Regions from separate parts of the Streptomyces sp. NPDC092296 genome, predicted to be linked through region 1. Evidence: riboswitches for the same ligand, from Rfam matches in the RefSeq annotation. Region 1 holds a riboswitch; the other holds the start of a gene.

Region 1 (7,184 bases):
GGCTGGTGTTCGCGGACGCGCTGATCACCGCGGGCTGGGTGGCCCTCGCCGTCGGCGCCGTCGCCATGGTCGCCGGTGTCATCGGACTGCTGATCACCGCGCTGCGGGACAGCTCGGCCCCGCCCGACGGCCAGGACCCCCGGCTGCACGCCGAACTGGCCACCACCCGGGACGCCTGGAAGGCGGCACTCATGGACGACGGCATACTGCCCTTCCTCCACCTCACCCTCGCAGCGGACACCCCCACCCGAACCGCCACCGACCGCCCTGCCACCGGCGCCGAACCGCCCATCAACGCGGCCACCGGCGTCGACCTGGTCCGCCGCCGCCCCCGGCTCGGCTACACCAGCCCCGGCTACACCAGCCCCGGCCCCGAGCCCACCCCCCGCCGCGACCGCGCCCACACCACCTTCTCCTCCCCCGAATACTCCAGCCCCAGCTTCAGCTCCCCCGACTTCACCAGCCCCGACTACGACGGCGCCCCCACCGACGCCCCCGGCCCCAACTGACCCGCCCAACCGCCGGTTGACCTTCCCCTGGGACTCGGGCGGAGCGGCCCGACCCGAGGAGGACCGTGGGCACGGAGCTGCTGCCGATCGGCGCCTCCGCCAGGGCGTCGGGGCTGTCGCCCGAGCCGCTGCGAGAACCGGGGCCGAACGAGACCGTGAAGCACCTCCGACTCGACTGGGTCTCGCTACCGTCGTTCCATGACAGATCTGCGCCGGGTGCCGGTTGACGAGGTGCTGGAACGGGTCGAGACCGCGTTGGGGACCCGGCTCGATCGGGCGACGGTGGTCCGCAAGCGTCGGTCCGTGGGCGCCCGCACCGAGCGCGGCACATGGGTTCGGATCGAGCGGCGCGGGTTGGATCGGATCGGCACCCAGGGCGGTGACGGCACACCTTCGGCCGAGGCGCTGAGCGGCATCGCGAAGCCCAGGTGGCTGGCCGGCATCGCGTGGCGAGACGAGGCCGAGCCGGCGATGTGGCGGGCTGACGAGACCGGGCTCCTGCGGTCCGAACCGGTGGGGTCCGCAGTCGTGGCGAACGATCCGGCACTGTCTTCCGGCTGGTGGGCGCAGCTGAACGCCTCACTGGATGCGCTCGCGCGGCAGCGGACGAACCGGATCGCCACTCCGGACACGGAGACGATCGACCAGGATCTGGTGGAACGGACGGTCCGTCAGGTGTTTCCGCGCGTCGATGCGACGGTGCGAAAGTGGTGCCCGGCGCATGCGGATCTGAACTGGGCGAACGTGACGGCACCCGAGTTCTGCATCTTCGACTGGGAGGACTGGGGCATGGCCCCCCGCGGATTGGACGCCGCCACGTTGTGGGCGGCGTCGCTCGCCGTACCGGCGCTGGCCGATCGCGTCCGCGTCGAGCGGAGCACCGACTTCGCGAGCCGGGACGGCAAGCTGATGACGCTGTTCGTCGCGGCGAAGATCCTCGGGCCGTACGCGCATCCCGAGGACCCCCACCTTGAAGGGGCCCGCGCGCTGGCGGAGCAGGTGGTGAAGGAGCTTCAGGCGGACTGACGCAGGAGCTGCCGGTAGGTAAGGAGGACCCCAGCGTGCTCCAGTCCGCCACGCGGCTCCCGCAGGTGCTCGGCGTCATCAGTGCCGACCGCCACCGCCTCCACCCCAGCTTCAGCTCCCCCGACTTCACGGGCACTGGGCCCTCCCTGTCACTCGAACGTCAGGCGGGGGATGGACGCGATGTCGATGCCGTACCGGCGGTAGACCGCCGTGGTGTTCTCGCTGGTGAGGTCGTTCACAGACAGGCCGAGCGCGCGGACCGTGTCGTGGACGTGCCGTCCGCTGTTGCCCTCCACCTCCAGGTACGGGGGGATGAGCGGCCAGTGGTCGATCTCGATGGAGGCGCCGTTCAGCGACCAGGAGGAACGGCGGTTCTCCTGATAGGCCCGGGGCTCGTATCCGAGCTTGGCGAGGATGGCGTTCGTCGCGTCGAAGTCGCCGACGATGGTCTCGGTCTCCGTCACTCCGTCGATGGCGTCGTGGTCCAGGATCTCCTTGACGCACAGGGTTACGGTGCTGCCGTTGTCCCGCAGCCTCACCCAGGTGCCGGCCTTGCCGGGGATGTCGTAGACGTAGCGCCGCTGAAGTCGGTCGGCCAGGTGGCCGGCACCGGCTGTGGCGAGCACGTCCCGGATCTCCTCCGGGTCGACATTGAGGATCTTCGCCTCGTACTCGACTTCAGTGGTCATGCTGGAGTTCCCTTCGCTGTGGGAGAGTTCAGGTGACGGAGCGAACGATGCCGGCGATCTCGACAGCGGCCTCATGCGGCGTCAATCCGGTGGCGTCCACGACCGTGAGGCCGAACCGCTCGTAGCTGGTCACCGTGGTAGCGACGTTGTGCTCCTCGCGCTGGTGCCAGTAGCCGAACGCGCCTCTCTCCTGACGCTGGAGCAGGCGACTTCGGCGCGTCTTCTCGTCCACCACAAGGAGGACAGCCACGTCGGGCAGCAGGACGCCGTTCGGGTAGACCGGCTCGCTGTCGTGCCCCATCGCCTGGTGGGTCGCTATCGTCCGGGGAAAGTAGCTCTCCAGAACCGCCGACCGACCCGTCTCGACGGCCGCCCTGACCTTCCTCGGACTTCAGATGGTTGGCCATCATCCACCAGTGGTAGCGAGCAGCGACGTTGCGGGAATCATCCACCTCCCGCCGCATATGCGGGAACGTCGGCAGGTCGTCTGTGATGTGCGCTGCCCCGAGCAGTTGGGCGACGACGGGTGCGATGGTGCTCTTGCCGCCGGCGCTGAGGCCGTCGATCGTGACGAACGTTCCGAGCTTCATCATGCGCTCCCCGAGTGAGGAGGCTGGGATGACGGGGCGGTGTCGTGTCGCGCCCTTTGGTTACTGGGCGAGGCCCAGGCGTTCAAGGAGGACGGATTCACCAGCTTCTCCCCGACCAACTGCCGTGCCAGGAGCAAGGCCGCGTGCACGCCAACGGGCTACCAGCTCGGTGCGCGGGGACGAGCACCTCAAGGCACTCCGGCAGGGCCTCACGCCCCACCTGACCAGCCGGGTCGTCCGCCAGCTCAACCAACGGTCCGGCGAAGTCGCGCGCCAGAAGGCGTGAGCCCGTCCCGACTCGAACGATCCCGTGGCTCCGCCATCGAGGCAGGCGATCGGGGTTGTACGGCCCGCCGGCGAAGCACTGCGCTGGGAAGCCCCTCCTGCCTCCCAGCGCAGTGAACTCAACGGGCTGGTGTCAGTCGGTGAGGGGGAGGTAGACGCGGTTGCCGTTGGCGGCGAACTCGCGGGACTTGGCGAGCATGCCGGCGGCGATCTCGGCCTCGGTGGCCGGGGTGTCGGGGGCGAAGGTCTCGTTGATGGTGCGGCTGATCTTCATGGAGCAGAACTTCGGGCCGCACATGGAGCAGAAGTGGGCGGTCTTGGCGGGTTCGGCGGGGAGGGTCTCGTCGTGGAAGGCGCGGGCCGTCTCGGGGTCGAGGGCCAGGTTGAACTGGTCCTCCCAGCGGAATTCGAAGCGGGCGTCGGACAGGGCGTCGTCCCAGGCCTGGGCGCCGGGGTGGCCCTTGGCGAGGTCGGCGGCGTGGGCGGCGATCTTGTAGGTGATGACGCCGGTCTTGACGTCGTCCCGGTCGGGCAGGCCCAGGTGCTCCTTGGGGGTGACGTAGCAGAGCATGGCCGTGCCCCACCAGGCGATCATGGCGGCGCCGATGCCCGAGGTGATGTGGTCGTAGCCGGGGGCGACGTCGGTGGTCAGCGGACCGAGGGTGTAGAAGGGCGCCTCGTCGCAGATCTCCTTCTGGAGGTCCATGTTCTCGCGGATCTTGTTCATCGGGACGTGCCCCGGGCCCTCGATCATCACCTGGACGTCCCGCTCCCGGGCGATCCGGCCCAGTTCGCCCAGGGTGCGCAGCTCGGCGAACTGGGCGTCGTCGTTGGCGTCCGCGATGGAGCCGGGCCGCAGACCGTCGCCCAGCGAGTAGGTGACGTCATAGGCGCGCAGGATGTCGCAGAGTTCCTCGAAGTGGGTGTAGAGGAAGTTCTCCCGGTGGTGGGCGAGGCACCAGGCGGCCATGATGGAGCCGCCGCGCGAGACGATGCCGGTCTTGCGGCGGGCGGTGAGCGGTACGTGGCGCAGCAGTACCCCGGCGTGCACGGTGATGTAGTCGACGCCCTGCTCGCACTGCTCGATCACGGTGTCGCGGTAGACCTCCCAGTCGAGTTCCTCGGCCCGTCCGTCGACCTTCTCCAGGGCCTGGTAGAGGGGGACGGTGCCGATCGGGACCGGGGAGTTGCGCAGAATCCACTCGCGGGTGGTGTGGATGTTGCGGCCGGTGGAGAGGTCCATGACGGTGTCGGCGCCCCAGCGGGTGGCCCAGGTCATCTTCTCCACCTCCTCCTCGATGGAGGAGGTGACGGCGGAGTTGCCGATGTTGGCGTTGATCTTCACCAGGAAGTCGGTGCCGATGACGGCCGGCTCCACCTCGGGGTGGTTCACATTGACCGGGATGACGGCCCGGCCTCGGGCGACCCGGTCCCGGACGAACTCCGGGTCCATGCCCTCCCGCAGTGCGACGAACTCCATCTCGGGGGTCACCACGCCCCGCTTGGCATAGCCGAGTTGGGTGACGGCGGCCCCGTCGCGGGCCCGCAGCGGGCGGCGGGGGCGGCCCGGGAAGACGGCGTCCAGGTTGCGCAGGCCGCCGCGCGGTGCGGTGGGCCGCAGACCGTCGTCCTCGGGTTTGGGCGCGCGGCCCTGGTACTCCTCGACGTCGCCGCGCTGCCTGATCCAGCCGTCGCGCAGCGCGGGCAGTCCGCGCCGTACGTCGGTCTCGTACGCCGGGTCGCCGTATGGCCCGGAGGTGTCGTACAGCGGTACCGTACGGCCGTTGCCGAGGTGGACCTCGCGGTATGGGACCCGCAGGTCGGGGCGCGAGCCGGTGCGGTACGCCTTGTGCCAGGCGGGTGTCGGGTACCCGGTGGCGCCGGTGGACCGGTTCCGGTCGTGGTCGTGCTGCTGTGCTTCGTGCGTGGTCATCGGACCCTGCTCCCTACGCCGGCATTACCCGGTCAGGTTCTGCGGTCGGCACAGCGTTCAGTGCCCTCTCAGCCCGGTGCTCCGAGCTCCCGCGTCTGCATCAGATGCGCCCCACCGTAGCCGTCCGGCGCCGCGCACCGCCAGGGGGCCCGGCCGTGGTTCCCTTGGTGTCGACCCACCCCGGAAGGACATCCCGTGGCCGACGTCGACGAGCAGCACCCGCACCGGGACGGCCACGGCCATGCCCACCACCACGGCCCGGCGGCGCCCGCTTCGGCGCGGCTGCGGCGGGTGATCGCGGCGGTGCTGGTGCCGTTCGCGGTGGCGGTGGTGGCGGGGCTGGTGGTGCTCTGGCCGGGGGGTGTGCCGCCGCACAGCGCGGGCCCCGCCGGGGTCGGCTTCGACCAGAGGACGGTGCACGGCACGGTGGTCGCCACCGCGCAGGCGCCGTGCACCGGGGACGCGGGCAAGCAGGACTGCACCAGCGTGTCGGTGCGGCTGACCAGCGGTGACAACGCCGGGCGTACGGTGCGGCAGACGCTGCCCCCGGACGGGAACGGCCGCTGGTCGGCGGGCGACAAGGTGATCCTCACCGACTCGCCGGACGCGCCGGCCGACCTGCGCTACGCCATCGCCGACGCGGACCGGGCGCTGCCGATGGCGGTGCTGGCCGGGATCTTCGCGCTGGCGGTGGTCGCGGTGGGCCGGCTGCGGGGGCTGACCGCGCTGGTGGCGCTGGTGGCGAGCTTCGCCGTGCTGGCGCTGTTCATCCTGCCCGCGGTGCTGCACGGGCAGAATCCGCTGCTGGTGGCGGTGGTCGGCGGCAGCGCCATCATGCTGGTGGCGCTCTACCTCTGCCACGGGCTGTCGGCCCGCACCTCGGTGGCGGTGATCGGCACCCTCTCCTCGCTGGCGCTGATCGGGGTGCTGGGCGAGCTGTTCATCGGGCTGACCAAGCTGACCGGCAACACCTCGGACGAGACGGCGCTGGTGCACTCGCTCTATCCGGGCATCCGGCTGGACGGGCTGCTGCTGGCGGGGGTGATCATCGGTTCGCTGGGCGTACTGGACGATGTGACGGTCACCCAGACCTCGGCGGTGTGGGAGCTGCGGGCCGCCAACCCGGGGCTGGGCGCCCGGGAGCTGTACCGGGCCGGCATCAGGATCGGCCGCGACCACATCGCGTCGACGGTGAACACCCTGGTGATGGCGTACGCGGGCGCCGCGCTGCCGCTGCTGCTGCTGTTCTCCATCTCGCAGCGGGGGGTGGGCACGGTGGCGACCAGCGAGATCGTTGCGGAGGAGATCGTACGCACCCTGGTGGGCAGTATCGGCCTGGTGGCCTCGGTGCCGGTGACCACGGCGCTGGCCGCCCTGGTGGCCTCCCGCGACCGGGTGCCGGGCGGCTCGGTGCCCGCCCCGGGGACCGGCGTACCCAGGGCGGGCACGGGCCGGGCCCGCCACCGCGTACGGCGGTAGCCGTCGCATACGGCGGTAGCCGTCACGTACGGCGGGCCCGGCCCGGTCCGTCAGAGCCGGGCCACGATCCGGCCGGCCTGGTCGTAGACGGTGACGACCACGGAGCCGGGCCTCGCGTCCTTGTCGAGCGTCGGCCCGACCACATAGCCGCTGGCGTAGCCGGGGCGGCCGGGGAGGGTGACCACCTGGGCGTCCAGCGTCCGCCCGGCCACCGCCACCGTGATCCGGGCGACCCGGGCGGGGCCGATGTACAGCGGCGTGTAGAGGGCGCGCCGGCTGTCGCCCAGGGTCTGCAGGCTGACGCTGCCCGCCTGCTGGTTGCCGTCCCCGACGCTCTTGCACTCCGGCCGGCCGTGCCCTTCGACCAGGCAGCGCTCACTGCGGGTCAGGTACATCCGCTGCCCCAGCCCCACCGCGAACCGCTTCCCCTCCGCGACCACCCGCACCGTCGGGGCCGCCGACCGGCCGGCGGTGGCGCCCGGTGCGGCGGCGGCCCCGACGGACGGCTGATCCGCCACAGTGGCCGCGGCCACCGGGTCGACCGGGTCGGCCGCGCCGCCGCGCAGCCCGACCGCCAGCGCGACCGGGGTCGCCACCACGGCGGCGACGGCCAGCGCGACGGCGGTGCGCCGCCGCGCCCGGACGCCCCGGCCGCGCCGGACCACCCGGGCGA
Region 2 (7,184 bases), on a different contig from region 1:
GACGACGGTCCACGGGGATCTGCACTGTGTGACCCGGTTCAGCATGCTGGGCAACGAGTGGAGCGGGGTGGCCACCCGGACCGTACTGGAGCTGGTGCCGCCGGCGCCCGATGTCACCCATGTGATGGTGTGGGCGGAGTACGGCTACAGCTCCAATCTGCGGCTGGCCGACTTCGCGGACCGGCGGTCCCTGTTCGCCACCCATCGCGGCGGTGAGCCGCTGACCGTGGAGCACGGCTTCCCGGTGCGGCTGGTGGTGCCGCACCTGTACGCGTGGAAGGGCCCCAAGTGGGTGCGGGCGGTGGAGTACATGCGGGCCGACCGCCGGGGCTTCTGGGAGGAGCGCGGCTACCACAACATCGGCGACCCCTGGGCGGAGCAGCGCTACTCCTACCAGGAGCGGCCGGGCGACGGCCCCGAGATGTGACCGCCGGGCGTGCCCCCGGGTGGGCTCAGAGCAGGACGAGGGTGACCGTGGTGCCCTTGGGCCGCCGGGCGTCGCCGCCCGGGTCCTGGTTGCGCACGGTGGGGGTGCCGAACGGGTTGAGCCGCACCACCCGCACCTGGAACCCGGCCTCCCGCAGCGCGGCCGTGGCGTCGGCCTCGTTCCTGCCCCGGACGTCCGGCACCGGGTAGAGCTGCGGGCCCTTGGAGACGGTCAGCGTCACGGTGGCGCCGGGACCGGCCCGGTCCGCCGGGTCCTGGGCGGCGATCGAGCCCGCGTCGACCGTGTCGGAGTACACCTGGTCGGGGCTGATCTGCACGGTGAAGTGCTGCTCGGCCAGCGCCGCCTGGGCCTGGTCCAGCGGCAGGCCGACGACCTGCGGCACCGGCAACGGCGCCGGGCCCTTGCTGACCACCAGCGAGACCGGGGTCTCCCGGGCCAGCCGCTTCCCGGCGGCCGGTTCGCTGCTGATCACCGCGCCCTCCGCGACGGAGTCGCTGTACTCCTCGGTGGTGGTGCCGGGGGCCAGACCGGCGCCGGTCAGCTGCTTCCTGGCCTCCGCCAGCGGCTTGCCCAGCACACCGGGCACCGCGATCCGCTCCGGGCCGCCGGAGAGCACCACCTTGACCGGGTGGTCCTTGCGGGTGCGCGCGCCCGGCTCGGGGCGGCTCTCGATCACCTCGCCGCGCGGCACCGTCTCGCTGAACGCCTCGGTGAAGTCGGCGCTCAGCCCCGCCGCGTCCAGCCGGGCGACGGCGGCCTGCCGGGTCAGGCCCAGCACGCTGGGCGTGGTCGCGTACAGCGCGGCGGACAGCAGCCAGGTGGTGAGGCCCACCACCAGCACCAGCGCGGTGGCCGCCGCCGCCAGCGTCGGGCCGCGCCGCCACCGCCGCCGACCGGGCCGGGCGGCCGGCGCGGGCTCGTCGTACGGGCGGCCCCGCGGCGTCAGCAGCTCGGGGGGCAGCTCCAGCACGCTGGTCCGCTCCGCGCCGGTCCGCTCCGGGCCGGCCGACGGCGGCGCGGCGGTCGCGGGCAGCCGCGTGGTGGGCTCGCTGGTGGAGTACTGCGGGGTGTGGTACGTGGAGGCGGGCGGCTCGGCGTCCAGCTGCTCGGCCGTCAGCGTGCGGCGCACCCGCTGGAGCGCGGCCAGCAGCTCCACCGCGTCGTACGGGCGGCGCTCGCGGTCGCGGGCGGTGGCGGCGGCCACGATGGCGTCCAGCTCGGGCGGCAGCCCGGGGACGGCGAGCGAGGGCGGCGGCACGTCCTCCGCCAGGTGCTGCCGGACGATCTCGGTGGGCGAGCCGCCGGTGCGCGGCTTGCGGCCGGTGAGCATCTCGTACAGCACGATGCCGCAGGCGTACACATCCGAGCGGGGGTCGGCGGGCTGCTGCCGGATCTGCTCGGGGGAGAGGTACGAGACGCTGCCGAGCACCGTGCCCAGCGGGGTGGCGCTGCCGCTCGCGGCGTCCCCGGCGACCGGGTGGACCAGGCCGAAGTCCGCGACCTTGACCAGGCCGCCCTCGGTGATCAGCACATTCTCCGGCTTGACGTCGCGGTGCACCAGACCGGCCCGGTGGGCGGCGCCCAGCGCGGCGAGCACCGGCTCCAGGATGTCCAGCGCGGCCCGCGCGGACAGGGCGCCCCGGTCGCGCAGCACATCGCGCAGCGTGCAGCCCGGCACGTACTCCATCGCCAGGAAGACCCGGGAGCCGTCGGCGCCCTGGTCGAAGACATTGACCACATTGGGGTGCGCCAGCCGGGCCACCGCCTTGGCCTCGCGGATGAAACGGCCGGTGAACTCGGCGTCCGCCGCGAGCGCGGGGTGCATCACCTTCAGCGCCAGCACCCGGTCCAGACGGGTGTCGGTGCCCCGGTAGACGGTGGCCATGCCGCCCACGGCGATCCGCTGCTCGACCCGGTAGCGGCCGTCGAGCAGCGCTCCGATGAGCGGGTCGTGCAAGGTCGTGTCCACGAGGGGAGTCTAGAGGCGCCCGGGGACAGCCCGGCATGGCGGCCGCTCAGAAGGCGGGCATCTCCCGGTGGTCCAGCTCGGCGCGGCCCGCCGACGGCGAGGACGCCTCGGCGTGGAACCGGCGCGGGATGCGCCCCGCGCGCCGGGCCAGCCGCCCCGCCTCCACCGCCCGGCGCATCGCATCGGCCATCAGCGCCGGGTCCTGGGCCCGGGTGACCGCCGACGCCAGCATCACCGCGTCGCAGCCCAGCTCCATGGCGAACGCCGCGTCGGACGCGGTGCCCGCCCCCGCGTCCAGGATCACCGGCACCCCGGCGCTCTCCACGATCAGCTGGAAGTTGTGCGGGTTGCGGATGCCGAGCCCGGAGCCGATCGGGGAGCCCAGCGGCATCACCGCCGCGCAGCCCACCTCCTCCAGCCGCCGGGCCAGCACCGGATCGTCATTGGTGTACGGCAGCACCGTGAAACCGTCGTCGACCAGCGTCTCGGCCGCGTCCAGCAGCTCCACCGGGTCCGGCAGCAGGGTGCGCTCGTCCGCCACCACCTCCAGCTTCACCCAGTCGGTGCCCAGCGCCTCGCGGGCCAGCCGCGCGGTCAGCACCGCCTCGCCCGCCGTGAAGCAGCCGGCCGTGTTGGGCAGCACCTGGACGCCGTTGCGGGCCAGCACCTCCAGCACCGAGCCCTTGACCGTCGGGTCGACCCTGCGCATCGCCACCGTGGTCAGCTCGGTGCCGGAGACCCGCAGCGCCTGCTCCAGCACCTCCAGGCTGGGGGCGCCGCCGGTGCCCATGATCAGCCGGGAGGTGAACGTCGTCCCGGCGATGGTGAGTGTGTCGTCCGCCATGGCTCAGCCTCCCTGCACCGCGGTGAGGATCTCGATCCGGTCGCCGTCGGCCAGCGTGGTGGCCTGCCAGGCGCCGCGCGGCACCACGGCCTCGTTGACGGCGGCGGCCACCCCGGCGGGCGCGGCGCTGACGGTGGCCACCACCTCGGCCAGGGTCCGGTCGGCCGGGACGCGGCGCGGCTCGCCGTTCACCGAGAGGGCGATCTGCGGGGCCGCAGCGGCTCCCGGGCTGTCGTACGGGCTCATCGCAGGGCCTCCTGAAGGGTGTCGCGGGTGAAGCGGGAGGGCAGGAAGGGGACGGCCGGCTCGGGCAGCCGGCCGGTGGCCAGGTACTCGGCCACCAGGTCGCCGGTGACCGGCGTCAGCAGCACCCCGTTGCGGTAGTGGCCGGTCGCGGCGACCAGGCCGGGCAGCGCGGTGGGGCCGAGCAGCGGCGCGTTGTCCGGCGACCCCGGCCGCAGCCCGGCGCCGGTCTCCACCAGCGGCAGCTCCGTGATGCCGGGCAGCAGCTCATGGGCGTCCCGCAGCAGCTCGTACACGCCGCCGGCGGTGACCGTGGTGTCGTGCCCCAGCTCCTCCACGGTGGCGCCGATCACCAGCTCGCCGTCGGCGCGCGGCACCAGGTAGATGTGCCGGCCGCGCACCACCGCGCGCAGATTGCGGGAGAGGAACGGCGCGTACACCGGCGGCACCCGCAGCCGCAGCACCTGCCCCTTGACCGGACGCACCGGCGGCAGCACGCCGTCCGGCAGCCCCGGCAGCAGATGGCTGCGGCTGCCCGCCGCCAGCACCACCTGGTCGGCGGTGAACTCCGTGCCGTCCTCGGCCAGTGCGCCGACCGCCCGGCCGTCCGCCACGGTCAGCCGGGCGGCGGCCGACGCCACCAGGGTGACCCCGGCGCGGCGGCAGGCCGCCACCAGCGCGGCGCCCACCCGGCGGCCGTCCACCTGGTGGTCGTCGGCGACATGCAGGCCGCCGCGCACCGAGGGGGCGAGCATCGGCTCCAGGCGGCGGCACTCCCGGCCGGTCAGCCAGCCGGAGTCCAGCCCGAGCCGCTGGTGGAAGTCGTACAGCTCGCGCAGCTCCGCCCGGTCGTCGGCGTCCAGCGCCACCGCGAGGGTGCCGCAGGCGCGGTAGCCGGTGGGCAGGCCGGACGCCTGCTCCAGCTCGGCCGCGAAGTCGGCGTACCGGGCGTTGGAGGCCATCCCCAGCCGCAGCAGCGGCTCCTCGCCGTACTGGAGCTCGGTCACCGGCGCCAGCATCCCCGCCGCCACCTGCGCGGCGCCGTGCCCGGGGTCGGGGTCGAGCACGGTCACGGCGAGGCCGCGCTGCGCCGTGCGCCAGGCGACGGCCAGCCCGATGATCCCACCGCCGACGATCAGGACGTCGGCATGCGTGCGTGCCAAGATTCGGATGCTCCCTTCGCCGGCATGACCCGGATCAGGTTCGGACGGTCGGAGGCCGCCGCAGCCTCCCTCTCAGCCCGGTGCGCCGGGCTCCCGTGTTCATGCTCCTCCCACCATAGCGCCGCCCCGTGGCGGGCCCGAAGGGGCCTGCCACGGGGCGGCGGGTGGGTGCACCGGGCCGGCCGTCCGCCGGCGGCGGGCCCGGCGCGGCTCAGTCGGCCTGCCGGGTCCGCGCGCGGTGCGCGGCGATCAGCTCGGCGTAGCGGTGTCCGCTGCTCTTCACGGTGCGCTGCTGGGTGTCGTAGTCGACGTGGACCAGGCCGAAGCGCTTGTCGTAGCCGTACGCCCACTCGAAGTTGTCCAGCAGCGACCAGGCGAAGTACCCGGCCAGCGGGACGCCCCGGGCGACCGCGCGGGCGCAGGCGGCGAGGTGCTCCTCCAGGTAGGCGGTGCGCTCGGGGTCGTGCACCGAGCCGTCCCGGCCCACGGTGTCCTGGTACGCCGAGCCGTTCTCGGTGACGTAGACGCGCTGGGCGCCGTATTCCTCGGAGAGCCGCACCAGCAGTTCCTCCAGGCCGGGGCCGTGCACCTCCCAGTCCATCGCGGTGCGCCGGGGGTCCGGGCCGGGCTGCTGCCGGGCGTAGGGGACCGGGCCGGTCGGGTCGTCCGCGATGATCTGCCGGAAGTAGTAGTTCAGGCCCAGCCAGTCCAGCGGTGCGGCGATGGTCTCCAGGTCCCCCGCGCGGATCGGGAGGTCCACCCCGTACAGCTCGACCATGTCCTGCGGGTAGCCGCGCCCGTGGATCGGGTCCAGCCACCAGCGGTTGGTGTGGCCGTCGGCCCGCAGCGCGGCGGCGCGGTCGGCGTCGCTGTCGCTGGCCGGCTCGATCGGGCTGAGGTTGTTGACGATGCCGACCTGGGCGCCGGGGCAGGCCGCGCGGACCGCCTGCACGGCCAGGCCGTGGCCCAGGTGCAGGTGGTACGAGGTGCGGACGGCGGCGGTGAGGTCGGTCAGCCCCGGGGCCATGTGGCCTTCGAGGTGGCCGATCCAGGAGGAGCAGAGCGGTTCGTTGAGGGTCGCCCAGTGGGTGATCCGGTCACCGAGGGCGCCGGCGACCACCGAGGCGTACTCGGCGAACCGCTCGGCCGTCTCGCGCTCCGGCCAGCCGCCCCGGTCCTGCTGCACCTGCGGCAGGTCCCAGTGGTACAGGGTGGGGAAGGGGGTGAGTCCGGCCTCCAGCAGCGCGTCGGTGAGCCGGTCGTAGAACGCCAGGCCGGCCGGGTTGACCGGGCCGCCGGCCTGCGGCATCACCCGGGGCCAGGCGATGGAGAACCGGTAGGCGTCCAGGCCGAGGCCCTTGGCCAGGCCGACGTCCTCCGGCCAGCGGTGGTAGTGGTCGCAGGCCACGTCCCCGGTGTCGCCGCCCGCGACCTTGCCGGGAGTGTGGGAGAACGTGTCCCAGATGGACGGAGATCGCCCGTCCTCGTTCACCGCCCCCTCGATCTGGTACGCGGCGGTGGCCGCGCCCCAGACGAAGTCGTCGGGCAGAGCACTCAGGTCGTTCACAACAGGCCTTTCGATGAGGGTCGTTCGGCGCCGGGTGTCCGCCGGCGCGGGTGTCACTTGACGGCTCCGGCGGTGAGTCCGGCGACCAGGTAGCGCTGGAGCAGCAGGAAGCCCGCGACGACGGGGACGCTGACGACCAGCGAGGCGGCCATGACCTGGTTCCAATACACGTCGGTCTGGGTGGCGTAGCCCTGGAGCCCGACGGCGAGGGTGCGGGTGTCCTCGTTGGTCAGCACCGACGCGAACAGCACCTCGCCCCAGGCCGTCATGAAGGAGTACACGCTGACCGCGATGATGCCGGGCCGGGCGGCCGGGACGATCACCTGGATCAGGGCGCGGACCGGCCCGCAGCCGTCCACCAGTGCGGCCTCGTCCAGGTCGCGCGGGATGGAGTCGAGGTAGCCGACCAGCATCCAGATGGAGAACGGCAGCGAGAAGGTGAGATAGGTGAGGATCAGCCCGGTCCGGCTGCCGTAGAGGTTGAGCCCGGTGCTCTGGCCGATGTTGACGAAGAGCAGGAACAGCGGCAGCAGGAAGAGGATGCCGGGGAACATCTGGGTGGAGAGCACCGTGGTGGTGAAGACCCGGCGGCCCGCGAACCGGTACCGGCTCACCGCGTACGAGGCGAGGATCGCGACCACGACCGACAGCACGGTCGAGCTGATCGACACCACCAGCGAGTTGATGAAGTACCGGCCCAGCGGGACGGTGTGCCAGATGTCGATGTACGGCCGGATCGTGAAGCCGCTCGGTATCCAGCGGAACGGCTGCTGGACGTCCCGCAGCGGCTTCAGCGACGAGGTGATCATCACCAGCACCGGCGCCAGGGTGAAGACCGCCAGCAGGGTGAGCAGCACCCGCCGGGTCCACCGGAAGGAGGCGGGGGCCGCCATCGCGGAGGGGACCGCGGCGGCGGTGCCGCGCTTCGAATGACTAGGCATCGGCACCCT

Evidence for each region. A riboswitch is a leader RNA that binds a small molecule or an ion and turns the genes downstream of it on or off. The one in region 1 is predicted to bind thiamine pyrophosphate.
Region 2: it holds a riboswitch for thiamine pyrophosphate, as region 1 does, so the genes downstream of both, thiO (glycine oxidase ThiO) here and thiC (phosphomethylpyrimidine synthase ThiC) in region 1, are expected to answer to the same signal.

What each region holds. Positions count from the first base shown of each region.
Region 1 is NZ_JBIVRB010000001.1:341,212-348,395, reverse strand. Features, by position in the region: gene ACIQGZ_RS01595 (hypothetical protein) at 1-509, shown strand, start outside; gene ACIQGZ_RS01590 (hypothetical protein) at 708-1,535, shown strand; gene ACIQGZ_RS01585 (class IV adenylate cyclase) at 1,685-2,224, opposite strand; gene ACIQGZ_RS01580 (hypothetical protein) at 2,253-2,525, opposite strand; gene thiC (phosphomethylpyrimidine synthase ThiC) at 3,233-5,032, opposite strand; TPP riboswitch at 5,026-5,135, opposite strand; gene ACIQGZ_RS01570 (YibE/F family protein) at 5,228-6,511, shown strand; gene ACIQGZ_RS01565 (hypothetical protein) at 6,562-7,184, opposite strand, start outside.
Region 2 is NZ_JBIVRB010000003.1:210,226-217,409, forward strand. Features, by position in the region: gene ACIQGZ_RS11375 (sulfite oxidase-like oxidoreductase) at 1-427, shown strand, start outside; gene pknB (Stk1 family PASTA domain-containing Ser/Thr kinase) at 453-2,417, opposite strand; gene ACIQGZ_RS11385 (thiazole synthase) at 2,464-3,261, opposite strand; gene thiS (sulfur carrier protein ThiS) at 3,265-3,507, opposite strand; gene thiO (glycine oxidase ThiO) at 3,504-4,667, opposite strand; TPP riboswitch at 4,661-4,774, opposite strand; gene ACIQGZ_RS11400 (GH1 family beta-glucosidase) at 4,879-6,234, opposite strand; gene ACIQGZ_RS11405 (carbohydrate ABC transporter permease) at 6,288-7,175, opposite strand; partial or broken gene ACIQGZ_RS11410 (carbohydrate ABC transporter permease) at 7,168-7,184, opposite strand, start outside.